DNA from 3 places in the Pseudoalteromonas maris genome. Region 3 is predicted to be linked to each of the others. Evidence: predicted binding sites of a transcription regulator. Region 3 holds the regulator's gene; each other region holds the start of a gene.
What was found. The regulator LexA, encoded in region 3, represses DNA repair genes until DNA is damaged. The targets are predictions, from matches to a motif close to TACTGTATNNNNATACAGTA.
Positions count from the first base shown of each region.

Region 1: a site for LexA is predicted at 6,098-6,117, ahead of ruvC (crossover junction endodeoxyribonuclease RuvC). Genes of this name have one in related genera too.
Region 2: a site for LexA is predicted at 3,275-3,294, ahead of AAEU32_RS08465 (DNA topoisomerase III). Genes of this name have one in related genera too.

Region 1 covers NZ_JBMMUF010000001.1:88,053-95,939, reverse strand. The annotation lists gene purM (phosphoribosylformylglycinamidine cyclo-ligase) at 1-477, opposite strand, end outside; gene cmoB (tRNA 5-methoxyuridine(34)/uridine 5-oxyacetic acid(34) synthase CmoB) at 579-1,547, opposite strand; gene cmoA (carboxy-S-adenosyl-L-methionine synthase CmoA) at 1,559-2,284, opposite strand; gene AAEU32_RS00475 (DUF3334 family protein) at 2,514-3,197, shown strand; gene AAEU32_RS00470 (DUF72 domain-containing protein) at 3,200-4,057, opposite strand; gene aspS (aspartate--tRNA ligase) at 4,248-6,029, shown strand; gene ruvC (crossover junction endodeoxyribonuclease RuvC) at 6,156-6,677, shown strand; gene ruvA (Holliday junction branch migration protein RuvA) at 6,689-7,312, shown strand; gene ruvB (Holliday junction branch migration DNA helicase RuvB) at 7,324-7,887, shown strand, end outside.
Region 2 covers NZ_JBMMUF010000005.1:1,730-9,616, forward strand. The annotation lists gene AAEU32_RS08460 (M20 metallopeptidase family protein) at 1-1,271, shown strand, start outside; gene AAEU32_RS08465 (DNA topoisomerase III) at 1,344-3,266, opposite strand; gene AAEU32_RS08470 (flagellar motor protein MotB) at 3,374-4,300, opposite strand; gene pomA (flagellar motor protein PomA) at 4,303-5,064, opposite strand; gene AAEU32_RS08480 (exodeoxyribonuclease VII small subunit) at 5,320-5,559, shown strand; gene ispA ((2E,6E)-farnesyl diphosphate synthase) at 5,568-6,455, shown strand; gene dxs (1-deoxy-D-xylulose-5-phosphate synthase) at 6,524-7,887, shown strand, end outside.
Region 3 covers NZ_JBMMUF010000003.1:398,451-406,337, forward strand. The annotation lists gene AAEU32_RS06845 (redox-active disulfide-containing membrane protein) at 1-409, opposite strand, end outside; gene AAEU32_RS06850 (SURF1 family protein) at 399-1,139, opposite strand; gene AAEU32_RS06855 (DUF2909 domain-containing protein) at 1,169-1,471, shown strand; gene AAEU32_RS06860 (cytochrome c oxidase subunit 3) at 1,371-2,246, opposite strand; gene AAEU32_RS06865 (cytochrome c oxidase assembly protein) at 2,265-2,807, opposite strand; gene ctaD (cytochrome c oxidase subunit I) at 2,807-4,381, opposite strand; gene coxB (cytochrome c oxidase subunit II) at 4,378-5,511, opposite strand; gene lexA (transcriptional repressor LexA) at 5,834-6,451, opposite strand; gene AAEU32_RS06885 (SpoIIAA family protein) at 6,676-7,038, shown strand; gene AAEU32_RS06890 (DUF924 family protein) at 7,035-7,565, opposite strand; gene AAEU32_RS06895 (hotdog fold thioesterase) at 7,787-7,887, shown strand, end outside.

The sequences.
Region 1 (7,887 bases), on a different contig from region 3:
ACCAGCCATATCGTAGTCGTCGCCTTCGTACATGCCTGGCATTTCAGCCGTTTCACCACCGATAAGGGCACAACCAGAAAGCTCACAGCCAGCACCGATGCCAGTCACTACGTCAGCCGCAGTATCAACATCTAGTTTGCCAGTAGCATAATAATCTAGGAAAAATAGCGGCTCAGCACCTTGAACGATAAGGTCGTTCACACACATAGCAACAAGGTCGATGCCTACAGTGTCATGCTTTTTAAGGTCGATAGCTAGGCGAAGCTTAGTACCGACACCATCAGTACCAGCAACTAAAACAGGCTCTTTATAGCCAGTAGGAAGCTGACATAGCGCACCAAAGCCGCCGATGCCACCCATTACTTCAGGGCGTTTGGTCTTTTTTACAACGCCTTTAATGCGTTCAACAAGGGCATTACCTGCATCAATATCGACGCCGGCATCTTTGTAGCTAAGAGACTGTTTTTGTTCGCTCACAGGGTTTCCTCAAAATTCAATTTAGGGGTTGCTTAGAAACGCCGGGCATTTTACAGCAAATGCCGCGGCTTAGCTAGGAAAAGGAGGACCTTTGTCCTTGTTTATGCGGTTGCTACGATCACTGCACGCAGTGGTGCTGGGTAGCCTTCAATAGTTTTATTAGGATCTTCAGGGTTTAAGAAGTCAGCCAATGACTCATTTTCCATCCAATCGGTACGTCGCTGTTCATCTAAAGATGTTTGGTCGGTATCTACAACGCGAATATCTTTAAAGCCAACACGGCGCATCCACAGCATCAGTGCTTCTGCGCTGGGTATGTACCAAACATTACGCATTTTTGCGTAACGGTCTTCAGGTACTAGCACCGTATTAATGTCACCTTCAACGACTAGGGTTTCAAGTACTAACTCGCCGCCTTTGCGCAGCTGCGCTTTTAGTTGCGCTAAGAAATCGATAGGTGAGCGACGGTGATATAGTACGCCCATTGAAAATACCGTATCAAATGCCTTTAACTCAGGTAGCTGCTCAACGCCCAATGGTAATAAATGTACGCTTGGGTCTGGGGTGTAGTGTTTGATGGTTTGGAATTGGCACAAAAATAAGTCGCTTGGGTCTATTCCCACAACAAGTTCAGCGCCTTCACCGCGCATGCGCCATAGGTGGTAACCTGAGCCACAGCCAATATCGAGCACTTTGCGCCCTTGCAAAGGGCTGATATGCGGCACTACGCGATCCCACTTCCAATCACTGCGCCATTCTGTATCAATGTCGATGCCGAACAATGAAAATGGCCCTTTTCGCCAAGGCATAAAGCGCTTGAGCAAATGTTCAAGCTGTTTACGTTGGCCATCATTTATATCGGTGTCGGTACCAACACGCACTTCGTTGGCGATATTGACGTCTGAAGGGGTGATTTCAGGTAAATTGTTGAGTACTTTTTGCCATTTTGGCATATCGCCGTGACGGGCCTCGTCTTGCCAGTGTTGTAACTGTGCAGGCAAGGTATTGAGCCAATGACTCAGGTCAGTACAGGCAATATGTCGATAAAACTCGTTAAACCACTGATTCATCTTTATTCCGATTATTTGATTGCAACCATTGAGCAGAAATTAAAGCACTGATACCACACTTGGGTCTGGCTAAAGCCAGTGTCTTTTAAGCGTGCTAAGTGGGTATTAAGTGTATCTGTGCGCATCACATTTTCAATTGCAGTGCGCTTTTGGCTTATTTCAAGCTCGGAATAACCGTTGGCGCGCTTGAAGTCATGATGTAAGTCGATGAGCAATTCATCCACTTCTTGATTTTCACCACGCAGTTTTTCGCTAAGCAATAACACACCACCAGGTTTAAGTGCGTTGTAAATACGCGCGAGCAAAGCTTCGCGTTGCTCTGGTTCGATAAATTGCATGGTAAAGTTCATGGCAATGACCGAGGCATTTTCTAATTTAGTATCGAGAATATCCCCGAGCTCGACCCTCACAGGGACCGTTGAGCGAAAACCTTCGAGGTGCAAGCGACATCGCTCAACCATGGCTTCGGAATTATCAATGGCGATAATCTCGCATCCTGAATGATTTAGGTTACGACGCATACTTAAGGTGACCGCACCCAATGAGCATCCTAAGTCATATAAGTTGCTATTATCCTGCGCATATTTACCTGCTAGTTTTCCCAATGTGCTAACGATGGTGGCATAACCGGGCACCGAGCGTTCGATCATATCTGGAAAAACTTCCACTACTTTGGCGTCAAAGGTAAAGTCTTTTACCTGTTGCTGTGATGCATAAATACTGTCTTTTGCTGACACTTTGCTAAGCTCTAGCTAGAATCGATGGCTGCATTTTATCATTTTTGTTCGCGCAGTGGAGGGCTTTAGTTACTTAATCTTCTGTGACAAAGCGGCAACAATCTTGTGTAAACCTGCTATTCTTATATTTATCGTTATAAAACAAGCGTTAATGTGAGATTTAATCGGCTTGTTAGTGAACTTTAGCACGTAACCACACAGCAATAAGCAAGATTCAGCGAGAGCGCACATGAGTAAAAATAAAGTAATTAGCACAGAAGATATTCTTTCCACACTTTGCCGTTCAGTTACGGAAGTGTTGTCTTCTGCTAGTGGCAACAGCATTAGCTATTCGGCGATGGTACAAAAAATAACACGTACCTGCATGCGCCCCGATATTGGTTGCTTTGTATTGTTTGATGGCGGATTCACCGGCTTGGTAGTAACCAATTTTACGCAACAGGCGGCAATGGAAATTTACGGTGATTACATGAACAACATGGGCATGCCACCAGAAGAGCTGGCGAAAAGCCATTTGTCGGACGACGTTGCTAATGTGCTCGGTGAATTAATGAATCAAATAGTGGGTGATTTCACTAACAAAGTCAGAGAGCAATTACATACCTCCATTACGCAGAATCAGCCAAAAATGATGGCCATCAACAAGCAAGTGCAAATCTCTGTCGATACAACAATGGATAGACCTCAAGCGCGACGAGTGACATTCACCACGCAAAATCAGAACATCTTTTATCTTGAGCTCGCAATGGACAAAACTGAGTTCATCAAACTGCATGATTATGATATTGCGGATACCGTTGACCCCGATGACATCATCGCTGACACAAATAAAAAACGTCAGGACCAAGCGGCCGCCGCTCCCGATGTTGACCAAGATATCGATGATGATTTTATGGAAAATTTAGGCTTGTAAGCTTACAACAAGCTGGTTTGCTGATTAGTCTCGCCAGGGAAGGGAGCTAATACACTATGGTCAAGGCCGTTCAATGTGTGCAAATCGCGCATAAATTGGCGTGCAAGTAATGGCGCTCCGTCATTATCTGCTGTATGTAAAAATACATAAGGCTCTTTCCCTTGCTCTAGCCATTGGGCAATTTTCTTTAGCCATGGTTGGTAAAATGACTGGTATTCATCTTCAAGCCCTGCGGTTACAAAACGCACGATAGGACGCTGCCCAAATGCGATTGCGTGCACAGGTAAATGCGGCTTTTTCTTTTGCGCATCGATGATTGCATCATTATAAGGCGTAACAGCGAATAGGGCGCGCGTATCCATTGACACTCTATCTATCCCTTTATCATGACAGAAGCGATTGAAAGTCTGCTCGTTCAGTGATTTGTCAAAAAACTGAGGATGGCGTACTTCAATACTGTAGTTTAGCTCTGCGGGTAATTTTGCCATAAAAGCCTGCAACCGACCCAGATGCTCAGGAGCAAAACTTGCAGGAAGTTGCAGCATCAGGGAACCGGTTTTAGCAAACAACGGCGACATTAAGTCCAACCATGTATTGATCGCTTGTTGGTCGACACTCAGCGCAAGGTCATGGCTAAAACGTTTAGGGAATTTAAAGGTAAAACGGAATGACTCCGGCGTTGAGTCATGCCAGCGTTGCACTGTTTGCACGTTAGGGTCGGCATAAAAGGTGGTGTTGCCTTCTACTGAATTAAAAACACGCGCGTATTCACTTAGCATCTGCGCACGTTGAGTGCCCGGTGCAAATAAGGAGCCTTTCCACGCATTGTTTGCCCATTGCGGGCAACCTAAGTACAGCATTGTCAGTTTGGTTCAAGTTATTTAACGATATACGGCAATGCTAACACACAATCTTCTCTCTCAATGGTGAATAAATAGCCAACAAGTTGTTTGCTTCGTGACATTGACCACCGTTTTTATATAATTAGCGGCAATTTATTTGCCTCTGCGTGCAATTAGCCCACGCCTTTACAATTAAAACAGGAATATTATGCGCTCTATATATTGCGGACACTTGAATAAAAGCCATGTCGACCAAGAGGTTACTCTTTGTGGTTGGATCAACAAACGCCGTGATTTAGGCGGTTTGATCTTCGTTGACGTGCGTGACCGCGAAGGCCTAGTGCAGGTTGTATTTGACCCAGAAGTAGAAGGATTGATGGATGTAGCGAACAAACTACGCCAAGAGTTCTGTGTGCAAATCAAAGGTGTGGTACGTGCGCGTCCTGAAAGTCAAATCAACAAAGATATGGCAACGGGTGAAGTTGAAATTCTTGGTACTGGTTTAGAAATTATCAACCGCTCTGAGGCGTTACCGCTTGATTTTAATCAACAAAACTCAGAAGAGCGTCGTCTTAAATATCGATACCTAGACCTTCGTCGTTTAGAGATGAGCGATCGCATCAAACTACGTGCAAAAGCGTCAAGCTTTGTGCGTCGTTTCCTTGATAGCAATGACTTTTTAGATATTGAGACGCCAGTACTTACTAAAGCGACGCCTGAAGGTGCGCGTGACTATTTGGTACCGAGCCGTGTTCACCACGGTAGTTTTTATGCGCTACCGCAATCACCTCAGCTATTTAAGCAGCTGCTGATGATGTCTGGTTTTGATCGCTACTACCAAATCGTTAAATGTTTCCGTGATGAAGATTTACGTGCTGACCGTCAGCCTGAATTCACACAAATCGATATCGAAACGTCATTCATGAGCTCTGATGAAGTGCGTGCAGTGACGGAAAAACTTATCCGTGACATGTGGCTTGAACTACTAAACGTAGACTTAGGGCAATTCCCAGTAATGGCTTACGAAGAAGCGATGCGTCGTTTTGGCTCAGACAAACCAGATCTTCGTAACCCAATGGAACTTATTGATGTTGCTGATCTTGTTAAAGACGTTGAGTTCAAAGTGTTCTCTGGCCCGGCAAATGACGAAAAAGGTCGCGTAGCAGTACTTACTGTGCCAGGCGGTGCGGCGTTGTCACGTAAACAAATAGATGAATACACTAAGTTCATTGGCATCTACGGTGCTAAAGGTCTTGCATGGATGAAAGTGAATGACCGTGAAACAGGCGTTGAAGGTGTGCAATCACCAATCGCTAAATTCTTAAACGAAGAGGTGATAACCGCACTACTTGAGCGCACCAATGCACAAACTGGAGATATCATTCTATTTGGTGCAGACAGCCGCAATGTCGTTAATGAAGCGATGGGTGCATTGCGCTTGAAGATTGGTTTAGACCTTGAGCTAACCGACCTGACAAAATGGGCACCACTTTGGGTTGTTGACTTCCCAATGTTTGAAGAAGATGACGAAGGTAACTTACATGCTGTACACCACCCATTTACAGCACCAAAAGGTGTAAGCCCTGAAGAGTTAGAAGCAAACCCTTCAGGTACACTATCTGATGCTTACGATATGGTACTAAATGGTTATGAAGTGGGTGGCGGTTCAGTGCGTATCCACAACAGTGCAATGCAAGAAGCAGCGTTCCGCGTGTTGGGTATTGATGCACAAGAGCAACAAGATAAGTTTGGATTCTTACTTGATGCCCTCAAGTACGGCACACCACCTCATGCAGGTTTAGCTTTTGGTTTGGACCGTTTAGTGATGTTACTGTGTGGTACTGATAACATCCGTGACGTGATTGCTTTCCCGAAAACGACGCAAGCATCGTGCTTGATGACAGATGCGCCAAGCAATGCTAACCCAGATGCACTTAAAGAGTTGGGGATTGCTATCGCACCTAAAGCAACACAAGAGCAGGGTGAATAACAGTTAAGTGTTCACCCATTACTCGTAAGAAGCGGCCTTGGCCGCTTTTTTCATGCCCATCACCTTTACACTGGTCATCCATACAGTTACCATTATCCTCAGCGAAAACAATAATAAGGTATGTGAGTGAGTATCATTTTGGGGATAGATCCCGGCTCGCGATTCACAGGTTACGGTGTCATCCAGCAGCAAGGACACAAATTTGCCTATTTGGGCAGTGGCTGTATCAAATTAGGCGATAACCCTTTCCCTGAGCGATTGAAAATGATTTTTCAAGGAGTGACTCAGCTCATCAGCCAATTTAACCCTGATTCATTTGCAATAGAACAAGTGTTCATGGCGCACAATCCAGACTCAGCATTGAAGTTAGGACAGGCGCGTGGTGCGGCAATCGTTGCTGCTACTATGGCAGAGATATCAGTGCATGAGTATTCTGCGCGTCAAGTGAAGCAGGCGGTTGTTGGTAAAGGGGCAGCTGAAAAAGCACAAGTACAGCATATGGTTAAGCATATATTGAAGCTACCTGCGACACCGCAAGCAGATGCCGCCGATGCACTCGCTATTGCCATGTGTCATGGCCACTCACAACAAAACTTAATCAAATTAGCCGGTCAAGCACGCAAAACAGTGCGTGGTCGGTTACGATAACTGAGGTCACAATGATAGGAAGAATTCGCGGTGAATTAGTAGAAAAGCAACCACCAGAAGTGCTGATAGATGTTGCTGGGGTAGGGTATGAAATTAGCTTACCGATGAGTTGCTTTTATGCACTGCCTGAGTGCGGCGAGCAAGTGACCTTGTTTACGCATTTTGTGGTTCGAGAGGACGCACAATTGTTGTTTGGTTTTAATACTAAAAACGAAAGGGCATTATTTCGCGAGTTACTTAAAGCCAATGGTGTGGGGCCTAAACTCGGCCTAGGTATTTTATCTGGGATGTCAGCGGAGCAATTCATTCATTGCGTGCACAATGGCGACGCCAGTACCCTAGTTAAGTTGCCTGGAGTTGGTAAAAAGACTGCAGAAAGATTAGTGTTAGAGATGAAAGACCGCCTCAAAGATTGGGGGCCAGACTTATTCACACCGTACACAGATGCGGCGGCATTATCCTTGGCTAATGGTGATGCACTGGTTCATGGCGGCAGTGCGCAAGATGATGCCATTGCTGCGCTTGAAGCGTTAGGATATAAAAATACTCAAGCCGTTAAGTCGGTTAAAGCGGTGGCTCAACAGAACATGAGCTCCGAAGATATGATCAAGCTTGCGCTCAAAGCAATGCTCTAACGAGAACATACATGATAGAAGCAGATAGACTGATAGAACCTCAGCAGCAAGGTAATGAAGATGTAGTGGATAGAGCTATTCGTCCTAAGCTACTTGATGATTACCACGGTCAGCCGCATGTGAAACAGCAAATGGAGATCTTCATTGAAGCGGCGCGCTCGCGCAGTGAGGCTTTGGATCATTTGTTGATATTCGGACCTCCTGGATTGGGTAAGACTACGCTTGCAAATATTGTTGCAAACGAGCTTGATGTCAGTATTAAAACGACCTCAGGACCGGTGCTAGAGAAAGCGGGAGATTTAGCTGCATTACTGACAAATCTTGAGGCACATGATGTGTTGTTTATCGATGAAATACATCGTATGAGCCCACACGTTGAAGAGATTTTATATCCAGCAATGGAAGATTATCAGCTTGATATCATGATTGGCGAAGGGCCTGCGGCGCGGTCGATTAAACTTGATTTACCGCCTTTTACTCTTATTGGTGCCACAACCAGAGCCGGCTCTTTGACCTCACCACTTCGCGACCGGTTTGGCATTGTGCAACGTTTAGAGTTTTATAATGTTGACGAC
Region 2 (7,887 bases), on a different contig from region 3:
CTACGAGTGCTCTACCTTCTTATGCAAAAATAAATGTTGCCGAGCGTTTGCCAGAGCTCGAGAAGATCTACTTAGACTTACACCAGTCTCCAGAGTTATCTTTCAATGAAAAAGAAACCTCTCAGAAAATAGCAAAGCATCTAACGAAACTGGGGTTTGAGGTCACTGATAATGTCGGTGGATACGGTGTTGTTGGGCTATTGAAAAATGGCCAGGGTCCAACGGTAATGATCCGCACCGATACTGATGGCCTACCAATTATTGAACAAACAGGTGTACCTTATGCTTCACAAGTACGTGTTACTAATAAAGAAGGTATTCAAGTAGGCGTGATGCATGGCTGTGGTCATGATATACATATGACTAGCTTCCTCGGCACAGCTGAACACCTAGTTGCTAACAAAGATAAATGGCAAGGCACGCTCATGATGGTCGCGCAACCTGCAGAGGAAGTGGGCGCGGGAGCGAAAGCAATGCTCAAAGAGGGTTTATTTAGCAACTTCGCTAAACCAGACCATATCATTGCACTGCATGTCAGCGCCAGCGTGCCCGCTGGTAAGGTGGCGCTTAAACCTGAATACACTATGGCGAGCGTAGATTCTGTTGATATTATCGTTAAAGGTAAAGGCGGCCACGGTGCTTACCCACATACCACCATTGACCCAGTTGTAATTGCTTCTCGCGTAGTGTTGGCACTACAAACTATCACTAGTCGCGAACTTTCTCCTCTTGAACCTTCCGTTGTGACCGTTGGCTCAATCCATGGCGGCTCAAAGCATAATGTCATTTCTAATGAAGTAAAATTACAGCTCACCTTGAGAAGCTACAACCCAGCAGTGCGTGAGCAACAAATAGCTGCGATTAAACGTATTACCGCAGGTATTGCAGCAAGCGCCGGTTTAGAGGAATCTCTTTTTCCCGAAGTGATTGTGCACGAGGGGGAGTCAATTCCCTCAACGTATAACAACCCTCAACAGACTGCAAGAGTAACTGAAGCAATTAAATCAGCCATTGGCGGAGATAATGTAGAGCTTACTGCTCCTGTTATGGCAGGTGAAGATTTTGGCTTGTTTGGCCGAACAGAAGAAAAGCTTCCCATTACATTATTTTGGCTAGGTGGCGTTAATCCTCAGAACTACGCCGAAGCGATGAAAAACAATACACAACTGCCATCGCTGCACTCAAGTAAGTTTGCACCAGACTATCAAAAAGCGATTCCTACAGGTGTCAGCGCAATGAGCAACGCTGCTTTAGCCTTATTTAGAAAATAATATAGAACGTGTTTACCTTTGAGGTAGGGGTTTTGTTCAAATCACACAGCAAAGATAAACACGCCCTAACAACTACGCCGACGCTTTTTTACTTCTAGGGCGCACACTCTTTCTTCTGGCGCCCTTAAACTTGCTCTTAACCTGACTTTTGATGTGAGCAAATTGCCGACTATCACAGGTCTTCGCCTGTTCAATCAAATCACTTAACTGGCTCACTAATGGGCTCATGAAATCAGTGTACTTGAGCTGCTTTTCGGCGATTTTTGCCAATGCCATTTCCCAATGAGCAGTCAGGTCGGGCGTTGATAGAGTCTCTGGCAGCGCATTTATGAGGGCAACTCCAGCTTCGGTGGCAGTAATTGATTTACCGTTTCTTGTTAAAAAACCACGCTTAAATAAAAGCTCAATAATACTCGCTCGCGTAGCCTCTGTGCCAAGACCATCTGTTTCCCTGAGTACTTTACGAATATCTTTGTCTTTTACGTGACGACTAATGGCTGTCATTGCCGCAAGTAACGTGGCATCAGTAAAATGTGCCGGAGGTGTGGTGTTTTTATCAATCCGTTTGGCGCTTTCACACAACACTTGCTCACCCACACTCAACATCGGCAATATTTGTTCTTCTTTATCTGCTTTTTTTGGTAACAGGACTTTATAGCCTTGTTCAATCTCTTCTTTTGCTTTGGTTGTAAACCTTCCCCCTGCAACCTGTGCTTCAACATCGGTTTGGTGATATCGATATGCTGGCATGAACTGCATCACGTATTGACGGCAAATGAGTTCATACACTTGGCGCTCTGTGGTTGTAAGCTGTGCATTGGTCTTTTTGTTGGTAGGCACAATAGCATGGTGAGCCGCAACTTTAGCATCGTTAAAGCAGCGCACTTTTTTACTGGTATTAACAGTGCTTAACTGCTCGTTGGTAAATACACCATTGGCAACGATGCTACAGATAATATCTTGTGCTTGATTAAAATGATCATTCGGTAAGTAGCGATTATCCGAGCGCGGATAGGTAATTAACGTGTGCTTTTCATATAGGTTTTGGCATGTATCAAGCACCACTTTAGCAGCTAAACCAAAACGTTTTGCTGCATCAATTTGCAAAGCAGACAAGTTATAAGGCAGCGCCACTTGTTCTTTTTTTTCACTGCGCTCTACCTTAGTAATGACACCATCTTGGCCTGATACACGAGATACAACGTTGTCCGCGAGGGCCCTCGAAAGTACGCGCCCTTCACTGTCTTGATAAGGTTTGCACGCCTCGCTGGGTTGCCACTTGAGTGTAAACCCATGTTGCTCATGGGTGAGCATGTGTGCCTCGACCTCATAAAAGGGTTTGCTTACAAATTCATTAATTTCTTTATCTCGGGCGACAACGAGGCCCAACACAGGTGTTTGCACGCGGCCAACAGAAAGCACACCTTTATAACCCCCTTTTTGTCCAGCCAATGTGTAGGCACGAGTTAGGTTCATGCCAAACAGCCAATCCGCTCGCGATCGCGCCAAAGCAGACACACTCAAAGGTATAAATTCGCTATTACTGCGCAGTTGCGTGAGCGCCTTTTTCACCGCGGGCAAATTTAAGTCGCTAATCAACAAACGTTCAATACTGTGCTTTTTACTCTCGGGTAATGTTACTTGCGAGATGACCTCATCGACGAGCAACTGCCCTTCTCTATCGGGGTCGCCCGCATGAACGATATGACTCGCTTGTTTGATCAGCTTTTTAACCGTAGTAAGTTGCTTGCGTGTTTTTGATTTAGCCTTGAGTTGCCATTGCTGCGGCACTATGGGGAGGTGTTGTAATTGCCACTTTTTATATGCTTGGTCGTAATCATCGGGCTCGGCTTGTTCGAGTAAATGGCCAATACACCAGGTTACACAGTCGCCGTTACCGAGCTCGATATACCCATCTTTTTTGTTATGAGGTTTTGGCAAAGCGGCCGCTATAGCGCGCCCAAGTGAAGGTTTTTCGGCAATATAAAGCTTCATAGCACAACAACTGTTCATCCATACAGTTATTGCAGTGTAGTGTATTTTTGCTATCGATGAAAGAGAAAAAGCGCAGCCTCTTGCTGCACTTTGTTCTGCATGACTTGTTATTGAATGACTTCGATAGGGTCAGATTCTTTCGCTTTACCTTGCATAATAGAAATCTCGACGCGACGGTTACGTTTTCTATCTTCGTCAGTTTCATTTGGAACTAATGGGCGCGTATCAGCATGACCAACAACAACCATCCGTCCTTTATCGAAACCTTCAACTTTTTGCATTTCACTGGCAACGGCAACTGCGCGCGTCGCACTGAGATCCCAGTTATTGGTGTAAAGTTCATTCGATACTTGGAAGTCATCAGTATGACCTGAAACTGTGATCTCTCCGGGCACATCTTTTAGCAGCGCAGCAATATCTTGAATAATTGGTTTAAATTGCGGTTGTAGAAATGCACTGCCCGAAGGAAACGAACCATTTTCTCGGATACGGATAATGATTTGCTGACCCAATGACTCCAACTCAATAGCACCATCAATGATTTGTTGCTCAAGTTGCTGGGCAATTTTCTTCACCAAGTCATTTACACGTTCTTGATCTGCCGCTGCTGTTGCTTGTTGCTGCGATTGCTCTTGTGCGGTACTCGCTGATTCACCACCACGCTGCTCACCACGCTGCTCTTGGCGACCGCCAGCAGAGTCTTCATCACCCGCTTGAAACTCAAGCATCTGTTGAGTCATCTCTACGGTTTGCTGCTGAATGGTTTCAATGGGCGTAGGATCTGGCCGACCAGGCTTGAATTCCATGGCAATCACGCTGGTACCTTTGGGAATATCTTTTACTTCCAACTTATTTTGCACACCGAAAGCAAACTTCATGGAACCGGCAATTTGTTTAAACTTAAGCACGTCCATTTCCGAAAATGCCAATAGCAAAACGAAAAAGCACATCAGAAGCGACATCAAGTCAGCAAAGGTTCCCATCCAAGCAGGTAGCCCGGGGGGAGGACATTTGCACTTTTCCTCATCCGACATAGCTACTCCTCGGTATCCACCTGACGTTTAGACTCAGCAAGGTAGTTTTTCAAAATACCCTCGATGACTTTGGGGTTCTGACCATCTTGGATACCCAAAATAGCATCGAGTATAAGGCGTTGATTCAGCTCTTCTTCGTCTTTTCGAAGTTCCAATTTAGCTTGAATTGGTATGGCAATGACGTTGGCAAGAAACGCCCCGTATAACGTTGTTAACAAGGCTACAGCCATGGCAGGCCCAATCGCTTTGGGGTCATCCATGTTAGAAAGCATAGCTACGAGACCAATCAACGTCCCTATCATCCCCATAGCTGGAGCGATGTCACCCAATGCTTTAAATAAACCAGCGCCTTGTTCATGGCGGGTTGATGTTAGAGAAATATCTTTTTGTAGTGTTGCACGCACAACATCCGCATCATGCCCATCAACGAGCATGTCGATGCCTTTGCGCATGAATTTATTTGAAATTTCGGCTTCTTCTAGGGCTAAAAATCCGCCTTTACGAGCTGAGTCAGCAAGCTCAACAGCTTTTTCAATTAACTCTTCTGGGGACTCAATTTTGAATGCAAATGCTTTAGCTGCAACTTTACCTATCGTAAAGAACTGCCCCAATGTGTAGTTGGACAGCACGATAAATAGTGAACCACCAAAAACTATAAGCACTGAGGGCGTATTGTAGAACATACCTAGGTCGCCACCGAGGACCATAGACATAACAATAAAACCTATAGCGCCTAGAATACCGATTATGGTTGCTAAATCCACATGTCCTCCACCCCTTGTGACCGTTTTAGTGCACCTGAAAACAAGCTTACCTTGGGTGCCCAAATTCGTTGGTTATTATAAATACTCTTAAGCTATCGGCAACTTGCTGAATTACTTGAATCATTTTATTACACTATTAATAAAATTAGCAGGCTTAAAGTGCTTTGCCGTGAAAATATCAACAGTGCTTTGACCTTGCTGTGGAATGCCCCTAAAATTGGCGGTCTTATCTCATTAGTAGCGAGTTTGCAGGCAATGGTGCAAAAAAAGCCAGAAAATCTCAGTTTTGAAGAAGCAATGAACGAATTGAGTCACATTGTCACCGAAATGGAACAAGGTGATATGCCCCTAGAGCAGTCTTTGAAGCAATTTGAGCGCGGCATTAGCCTAGCCAATGCCTCAGCCCAGAAACTCGACAGCGCACAACAAAAAGTAAGTATGCTAATGAGTAACGATCTCAACAGCGAACTCACGCCAATGGATGATCAAGAGTAATTAACGCCGTGAATTTAAAACAAGCACTGGCGCAAGCGCAGCATGATGTCATGCACACACTTGAGCAGTATTTCCACTCTCAAGCGCATGCACAACCTCGTATTCTTGCAGCCACCCAGTACAGCGTGCAAAACGGTGGCAAACGGTTACGTCCATTTTTGGTGTACTGTGTTGGCAACATGCTTGGCGCCGATAAATCTGACTTAGATAAAGCCGCGGCGGCCATTGAATGTATTCATAGTTACTCACTGGTACACGACGATTTACCCGCGATGGATGATGATGACCTGCGCCGCGGTAGACCAACGTGCCACATTGCCTATGATGAAGCTCATGCTATTTTGGCGGGAGATTCACTACAAACAATCGCTTTTGAATTGCTCAGTAGCACGGACTTTGCCATTGGCGCATCAGCGCAATTGAGCTTAGTGAAAGCGCTAAGCCAAGCATCAGGCCTACTGGGTATGGTGGGTGGACAAGCACTTGATATCAATGCAACCAATCAAGACATCTCGTTGTCTCAGCTTGAAAGTATTCACAAAGCTAAAACCGGCGCACTGTTGAGCTGCGCGATAAAGTTGGGCTATTTGTGCGCGCCAAACGTAGAAGAATCAACAAAGGCAGCACTTGATAGTTACGGCAATGCCATCGGTTTAGCGTTTCAAGTACAAGACGACATTTTGGATATCGAGGGTGATACCCAAACCTTGGGTAAGCCTCAGGGCTCTGACGAAGCAGCGAATAAAGCGACCTATCCAGCTTTGCTTGGTTTAGAAGGCGCAAAACAAAAGCTCACTCAGCTTTATGATGAAGCAATCAGTGCCATTGACTCATTGGCCTACGATAACACTGAGCTCAAACAATTAGCGCAGTACATCATCGCTCGAGATCATTAAAATTTATTACAGGTGGCTGTGAGCGATTTGATATACTCGCGCCATTGAAGTGAAGGATAAGTAAACGCATGAATTTGGATAGTAGCAAGTATCCCCTTTTAACGCAGGTCGACGAGCCTGCACAACTACGCGATCTGCCACAGCAAAAGCTTGGTGCGTTCAGCTATGAATTACGGGATTACCTACTGAACTCAGTGTCTCAAACCAGTGGGCACTTTGCCTCGGGATTAGGCACGGTTGAGCTTACCGTTGCGTTACATTATGTCTATAACACTCCTTTTGATCGCCTAATTTGGGATGTTGGTCACCAAGCGTACCCTCATAAACTGATCACGGGTCGTCGTGAGCGTATGCCAACTATTCGCCAAAAAGATGGCTTACACCCGTTCCCGTACCGTGGTGAGAGCGAATACGACACGTTCAGTGTGGGTCACTCGAGCACGTCTATTTCTGCCGCCCTAGGTATGGCAATCGCCGCAGAAAAAGAAGGTAAAGGCCGTAAAACAGTGGCCGTAATCGGCGATGGTGCGATAACAGCGGGAATGGCATTTGAAGCCATGAACCATGCTGGTGATGTAAAGTCTGACATGCTGGTGATCTTGAACGACAACGAAATGTCGATATCAGAAAACGTCGGAGCATTAAACAACCATTTTGCACGCATTCTGTCTGGCAGTTTTTACACCAACATTCGTGAAGGTGGTAAAAAGTTATTATCCGGTTTGCCTCCTGTAAAAGAACTAGCCAGTAGAATGGAAGAGCACCTCAAGGGCATGGTTATTCCTGGCACTTTCTTTGAGGAGTTGGGCTTTAATTACATTGGCCCAATTGATGGCCATGATGTCAACATGCTAGTTGATACCTTGCGTAATATGCGTAATTTAAAAGGCCCGCAACTACTTCATGTGAAAACGCAAAAAGGTAAAGGGTATAAGCCCGCAGAGGCTGATCCTATTGGCTACCATGCAGTGCCTAAATTTGACCCTGCACAAAGCCAGCTGCCTAAATCTAAACCCGGTGCGCCGACTTTCTCTAAAGTATTCGGTGACTGGTTGTGTGAAATGGCGGCCCAAGACGACAAACTGATGGCGATTACTCCAGCGATGCGTGAAGGCTCGGGCATGGTGCGCTTTTCAAAAGAATTTCCACAGCAATATTTCGATGTTGCTATCGCTGAGCAACATGCCGTAACGCTAGCTGCCGGCTTTGCGTGCGAGAATCTTAATCCTGTTGTCGCGATTTACTCCTCATTCTTGCAACGTGCCTATGATCAGTTGATCCATGATGTGGCGCTCCAAGAGTTGCCGGTGTTGTTCGCAATTGACCGAGCCGGTGTCGTTGGCGCGGATGGTGAAACGCATCAGGGTACGTATGACCTGAGCTTCTTACGTTGCATTCCGAACATGGTCATTATGGCTCCTGCCAATGCGAA
Region 3 (7,887 bases):
CCAAAACCACCAAACCATGGTGATCTATAAGGTATAAATTCCCTGCTTTTAACTGCTGTGGTGCACTCGATATGTGCAAGGTTGGGTGCTCAGATTGCACCGCTTCAGGTTCTTCTCCCAATACAGCTAAACGCACCTTGCCTTGGTTTTTCCCCAAGGCAACGTACAACGACTGTACATCTTGCCACTGGGCCTCGCATGCATCACATTGTGGCGCATTCACCATCGCAATGGTCCATGGTGATAAGGGGTAATCTTGCCACGTTGGCACTTCTACTTGTTCACCCAAAAAGCGGCCATTGTTGCTCTGGGTATCGGGCAGCCAGCCACTTTTTAACACCAGTACAGCAGCCACCAGAGGAATTAAAAAGCAGCCAATGAAAAGATAGAGAGGTTTATTATTCTTCATGTGTTCTCCTCGCACGCCAATAAGCACTCAATGCAATAACCACGGCGGCAAAGGCAATCAAAAACCATTGCAAGGCATAGGCATGATGCTTTTGTGCTGTCATGGTCACAGGTTGGTAATGGGGAATAGCCGCTACAACGTCATTGGGCTTTTGCGCATAGGCCATAAACGCGTGGATTGGCTTTCGGGTTTGCTCAACCATAGCGGTAATATCGATTTGCTGAATACGTTTAGGCCAACCGGACGCTGCCAGTGGGTCGATAATGTCATTATCAAGCGTGATTGAGCCTAATTCGCCTTGTTTTATAAGTGCTTGCGGTAACGTGATTGTAGATGGAAGTGTTACATTGGGTAGCTCGGTACGCAGTGTGGGAGCACGCACAAAACCAAGATTAGTTACTAACCAATGGCTAGAGCCTTGAGGTAAAATAAGCGCGATTACATCATATCCCACCTTGCCTTCGTACACTTGATTATCAAGCAGCCAGTATTGAGGATGCACCTCGCCACTTAGTCTCACTTGCAGGCCTGTTGCATCACCTTGTTGCACAAAACGCATCGCGTCGGCAAACGATAACACCCCACGCTCAGACCATGCATCGAGCATTTGTTGACGCTGTTGCTTTTGGTCGGCACGTTCTAGCTGCCAAAAACCCAAGCTAGTACAGACGGTTACCGCAAGGATAACCAGACCTGACCATAAAATTGCGCTAAGCTTACCTGTAAACACTCAACCACCAACCTCGGAGCATCCAAACTGTGCTTATTAAAATTATAATTATCGCGCTGTTGCTATACGTCATTTACACCCTCTTTAGGGCGCTATTAGCCATGGTAAAATCCGATAACAAAGTGCCAATGTCTCATTTTTTAGGGAAGCGAGTCGCACTGTGTGCGCTCGTCCTTATTGTTATTTTAGTTGCGCAGCAATTTGGGCTGCTGCGCTTTAACCCATCACCTATTACAACACATACACAAACACGAACAGACACAGCCACACTACATCAACAAAGTGCCAGTACCACGCTGCCGCCTGAAATGCGAAGTGCTTTTCACTGCTAAAGTGCCCCTTCAATACACGGATGAACATCACGGTGAGCATGATGGCCCCTAGGGTCACGTGCATACCGTGGAATCCGGTGAGCAAGAAGAAGGTATTGCCGTAAATGCCCGAATCAAGCTTTAAGCCCAAGTCATTATAAGCATGTGCGTATTCGTAGCCTTGTAACACCAAGAACACCGCACCTAAGGCAATGGTCAAAAAGAGAAACAGCTTAAGCGGTCCGCGATTATCTTTTTCCATCGCGACATGGGCATAATGGAGCGTCACCGACGACACCAGAAGAATAATGGTGTTAATCAGTGGTAAGCCTTGCCAGCCCATGGCTTGAGTCGTGGTACCTCCAGGTGTGCTTTCTAGCGGCCACGTTGACGTAAATTCAGGCCACAGCACTTCACCTGTCATCACGTTATTACCGTCACCACCTAACCATGGCACGGCCAACATGCGAGCGTAGAAGAGTGCGCCAAAGAAGGCGGCGAAGAACATGACCTCTGAGAAGATGAACCAACTCATGCCCTGTTTGAAAGAGCGATCCATTTGCGGTGAATAAAGCCCATCATGAGATTCACTGATCACATTCTTAAACCAACCCACCAGCATATATAGCAACACTGCTATACCTGCTAACAGCATATAGGTTCCTGAACTGCCTTCTTGTTCGAGCTGCATTACCGTTAACCCAGCTCCTGCGGCGATAAAGAACATCGCCACTGCACCGACTATTGGCCATGGACTCTGGGCCGGCACATAGTATTTTTCATACTGTTCACTCATATTTATGCCTCATTTGGGTTATCGCGCCGACGCCACCAGTGCTTCGGGGTGTTTAGCGCTGATATCAAAAAGCGTGTATGACAACGTCAGCTCCTCATATTCAGGAGGTAACGCTGGATCGACATAAAACCTTAATTGATATTCTTGTTTTTCATTGGCTTGCATTGTTTGCTGATCAAAGCAAAAGCAAGCCAGCTTGTGTAAGTACTTCGCTGCAAGGCCCGGAGATACAGACGGAATAGCCTGCATCACCCGCGCTTCGTTTGCGGTGTTCGCCGCAGAGAAAGTGACAACACTCATTTCCCCTGGCTTAACCACAACTTCTTGTATTTGTGCATCAACAATGAAAGGCGCACCGCTTTGGGCATGGGTGGTAAAGCTGACCGTTACTTCACGGGCTTCATCCACCACCTCGCTCTGCTGTGCTTGTTCCATTGATGGCTTGCCATTTAGGCCAGTAACATCACAAAACACGTCGTACAGCGGTACCAGTGCGAAAGCAAAGGCGAACATTGCTATCACACTGAGTACGAGTTTTTTTAATAACGGCGCGTGATTCATTACTGCACCTTAGGCGGTGTTTCAAAGGTGTGGTACGGTGCAGGTGATGCAACTTCCCACTCAAGTCCTTCGGCACCTTCCCATACTTTCGCAGGCGCTTTCTCGCCGGCTTTGATGCACTTGTAGACCACTGCAACAAACAACAATTGCGATAAGCCAAAGGCAAAGCCACCAATACTGATAATGGCGTTGAAGTCGGCAAATTGCAGCGCATAATCTGGAATACGGCGTGGCATCCCCGCCAAACCAACAAAGTGCATAGGGAAGAACAACACATTTACACTGATAAGCGACATCCAGAAGTGCCACTTTGCCAATGTGGTGTTGTACATGTGCCCTGTCCACTTAGGTAACCAGTAATAAGCCGCTGCCATGATGGAGAACACCGCACCAGTTACCAATACGTAGTGGAAGTGAGCTACTACGAAGTAAGTATCATGGTATTGGAAATCCACAGGCGTAATTGCCAGCATCAACCCTGAGAAGCCCCCCAGCGTGAACAGCACAATAAAGGCAATGGAGAACATCATGGGTATTTCGAAACTAATGGATCCTCGCCACATGGTCGCTACCCAGTTGAACACCTTCACCCCTGTGGGCACAGATATCAGCATGGTGGAGTACATAAAGAACAACTCCCCGGCCAGCGGCATGCCTGTGGTGAACATGTGGTGCGCCCACACTACAAATGACAACAGGGCAATGGATGCTGTTGCGTACACCATAGATGCATAACCGAATAATTTCTTACGCGAGAAGGTCGGGACTATCGTCGAGATAATACCAAACGCAGGTAGAATCATGATGTATACCTCTGGGTGACCAAAGAACCAGAAGATATGCTGGAACATGACAGGATCACCGCCCCCAGCGGCATTAAAGAAATCAGTACCAAAGTATTTATCGGTCAGTACCATGGTGACCGCACCAGCCAGTACTGGCATTACCGCAATCAGTAAGAACGCGGTGATAAGCCATGTCCAAACAAATAACGGTAGCTTCATCCACGTCATACCCGGTGCACGTAAATTCACTATGGTTACAATCACGTTTATCGCACCCATAATCGAGCTAATACCCATGATGTGCACAGCGAAAACGAACAGTGCCGTATTGTCGTTACTGTAAGTCGTTGACAATGGTGCGTAGAACGTCCAACCAAATGCCGGACCACCACCTTCCATGAATAATGAAAGCAGCAAGATTGCAAAGGCAAATGGCAAGATCCAGAAGCTCCAGTTATTCATGCGTGGCAAAGCCATGTCTGGCGCGCCAATCATCATCGGAATCATCCAGTTTGCTAGGCCTGTAAAGGCAGGCATAACGGCACCGAATACCATGATTAAACCGTGAACTGTGGTCATTTGGTTAAAGAAATGCGGATCAACCAGCTGTAAGCCGGGTTCAAATAATTCCGCACGGATCACCATCGCCATCGCACCGCCGGTTAAGAACATAAGCAGTGAGAACAACAGGTATAGCGTACCTATGTCTTTGTGGTTAGTGGTGAAGAGCCAGCGTTTAATTCCCGTAGCAGGCCCGTGATGTTCATGTGTTGCAGCTGCTGTACTCATTTTTCCTCCCCATCAATAAAGGCCTGAATCGCACTTGGTTGCACAACGTCGCCAGTCTCGTTACCAAAGGCGTTACGTTGATAAGTGACAACCGCTGCCAGTTCTTTAAGCGTGAGCTGGCTTACGAATGCCTGCATCGCTGTGCCTGGCTTACCATTGACGATAATGTCGATATGGTCTTTTACTTCGCCAGTGGCGATTGGGCTGCCTTTAATTGCTGGGAATACCCCAGGTAAACCAAGGCCAGTAGGTTGGTGACATGCTGCACAGCGAGCCATGTAAACTTGCTCACCGGTAGTCATAAGCTCTTCTTGGGAAAGCGTTTGGTCAAGCAATGCTGCGTCTGCTTGCGCTTGTGCTTGTACTGCTTGTTTTTGCTCGGCTAGCCAAACATCAAATGCTTCTGGTGACTTAGCCTCTACCACAACAGGCATAAAGCCATGATCTTTACCACACAGCTCAGCACATTGACCGCGGTACACGCCTTCCTCATTAACGCGTGTCCATGCTTCATTGATAAAGCCTGGGTTTGCGTCCTTTTTCACCGCAAAATCAGGAACCCACCATGAGTGGATAACATCGTCTGAAGTCATTAAGAAACGCACTTTTTTGTCTGTTGGGATCACCAAAGGCTTGTCTACCTCAAGAAGGTAGTTTTCACCCTTGTCTTGTGCGTTTTGAATTTGGTCTTGCGTGGTTGAGAGCAATGAATAAAAGCCTACGTCGTGGCCCATGTATTCGTAATGCCACTTCCATTGCGACCCTGTCACCTTAATAGTGAGATCCGCTTTGGAGGTATCTTCCATCGCAATCAAGGTTTTGGTAGCAGGCACCGCCATACCAATGAGAATTAAAAATGGGATTGCAGTCCAAAGTATTTCAACCTTGGTGCTTTCATGGAAGGAAGCGGGTTTAGCGCCTTTTGATTTACGGTGCCTGAGTAAGGCCCAAAACATGACTGAAAAAACAATCACCCCAATTACACAACAAATGATAAATATCGTCATATGTAACTGGTAAACATTTTCGCTAATGTCTGTTACCCCTGGGCGCAAATTATATTTACTATTTGCAAAAGCCAACTGCGGGGCAAACAAGCATAGCAACATGAGGGAGCACAGCTTCTTCATGTACCATCTCCTTAAATACGCGCAACGCAAAAAGAGAAGAGAAGGCAATTACTGCTAGCCAATCTTCGTTATTATTATGCTTAGAACTGGCCGATTACATTTACTTCTTACAAAGCGGTTAAAAAGCAACCAGCAAAGCCTGCAATATAACCAATTAGTAAAGAATTGCGCATAAAGCAAGAAATTAGCGTGTTTTTGTTTTGCTTTTTAAAATAAATATTTTTTGGAGTTTCAATCTGTTAGCAAACAGAGACAGGAAGATGGAAAGGCGTCTAAAACCCCCAATAAACGGCGTATTGGGGGCCAAATTTTACAGGTACAACTACATCCAATCGGCGTTTCGAATTACACCTACGGCTAAACCCTCAATATTGAAGGATTCGTGCTCTAAATCGACCTCAATAGGAGCGAACTCCTCGTTTTCTGCGTGTAAAAGTACCTTTCTTCCGGCCTTTTCTAAACGTTTAACAGTGACATCGTCACCAACGCGGGCAACCACCACTTGACCGTTTTCAGCAACTTGCGCACGGTGCACAGCAAGCAGATCACCATCCATGATCCCGATGTCTTTCATACTCATACCATCAACACGCAGCAAGTAATCAGCAGCAGGCTTAAACAATAGCGGGTCAATTTGGCAATGACTCTCAATGTGCTCTTGCGCCAAAATAGGCTCACCCGCAGCAACACGGCCAATTAACGGCAAACCTAGTTGCTCAGGCTCTTCCTCTTCAACCAACTGGATACCACGGCTGGCACCGGGTTTCATCTTAATGACGCCTTTTTTTGCTAAGGCTTTGAGGTGTTCTTCAGCGGCGTTGGCACTACGAAACCCTAACGTCTGTGCAATTTCAGCACGCGTAGGCGGCATGCCTGTGTCTTTAATAAATACTTTGATCAGCTCTAAAATTTGCGATTGGCGATTAGTTAAAGGGCGCATACAACTGGGTTTCCATACAGTACATTTAACTGTGAGTATATACAGTTGTCAGAAAATCGCAAATAAAATCAGGCAATTTGCTCACCTCACAGAAATGGTAGTAATTGCTTTAACTGGTCATCACCCAACCTGTTTGCGCTAAATCAACGAAATGAGTCTTATCTGAACAGATAACATTGGTATTGCACTAACATTATTGAATATAAACACGAGGTGAAACGCTTATGTTGAACGTAACCCTAGATGAAGACAAAAACATCGCCATGTTTGAACCGCATGGACCACTGACACAAACCGATTTTGAGTCCGCGGTGCGCATTATTGACCCGTATCTGCAAAGTGTTGGTAAGTTAAAAGGCCTTATCATCGCCACCCCTGATTTTCCGGGCTGGGACTCATTTGCCGCCTTAATAAGTCACTTACGGTTTGTGCATGATCATCACACTAAAGTAGGCAAGGTGGCACTAGTGACCGACTCTTCTATGAGCGCGTTTGGTGAGCATGTGGCTGCACACTTTATTAATGCTGAAATAAAGGCATTTGGCTACACGCATCTACACGATGCCAAACGCTGGGTAGCCGATTAAAAACTGCTACCGGGTTCTCTCAAAAACGCGAGTTCCTCGGCACTTGAATGACGCCCTAGAATGGCATTGCGGTGTGGGTAACGCCCAAAGCGGTCGATAATCTTTTTGTGTGCAACCTCGAATTCATAGTTAGCTAAAGGTTTAAATAACCTCTGTGCTTCTTGGTGGATCACCTTGCTCTCACTGTGCATGTAAGGCATGTACATAAATGGGCGTTCTTGTTCGTTGAGTTGCTGATCAAATCCTTTGGCGATTGCGTGCTGTGCTAAACAAAGCGCTAAGCCATCGAAGGCGAACGCCTGTGGCGTGTCGCGAAACATATTACGTGAGAATTGATCGAGCACGATGATTTCACACAGTGCCCCTTGCGCATACCTGCGCCAATGCACTAACTCCCCTTGCGCCGCAGCACGATGCACCTCAGTAAATAAGGCACTTACCTGCTCATCAAATGCATCACTTTTGTTGAACCAATCTTCTGGCTGACATTTTTTAAACCAAAAGTCATACACGCTTTGAAAGTCCATATTCACTCCTTAATAAAACCATGTACCTTTATTTGAAAACCATCTTAACCGAGGTTGGCTCGTGAGTCTTGCGTTAAAGCATAGTTTACAGTGCCTCTCACATCGCGTGTTTAACTAGACCCAAAACACTTGCAGCCCTTTTACTGGTATCGCACTATGTGAGTCTAGCTGCACTCAGTGCATAACCTAATTCAATAATCAGCAGTACAAGGGAGAGCATTATGAGCACGCGTATTTGGGCGCAAGAGATTGATTTTGACCTATGTAAAAAGCTCGACCTCGGCGTGGGTGAAAAAGGCACCCTAATGACCAAGCTCGGCAT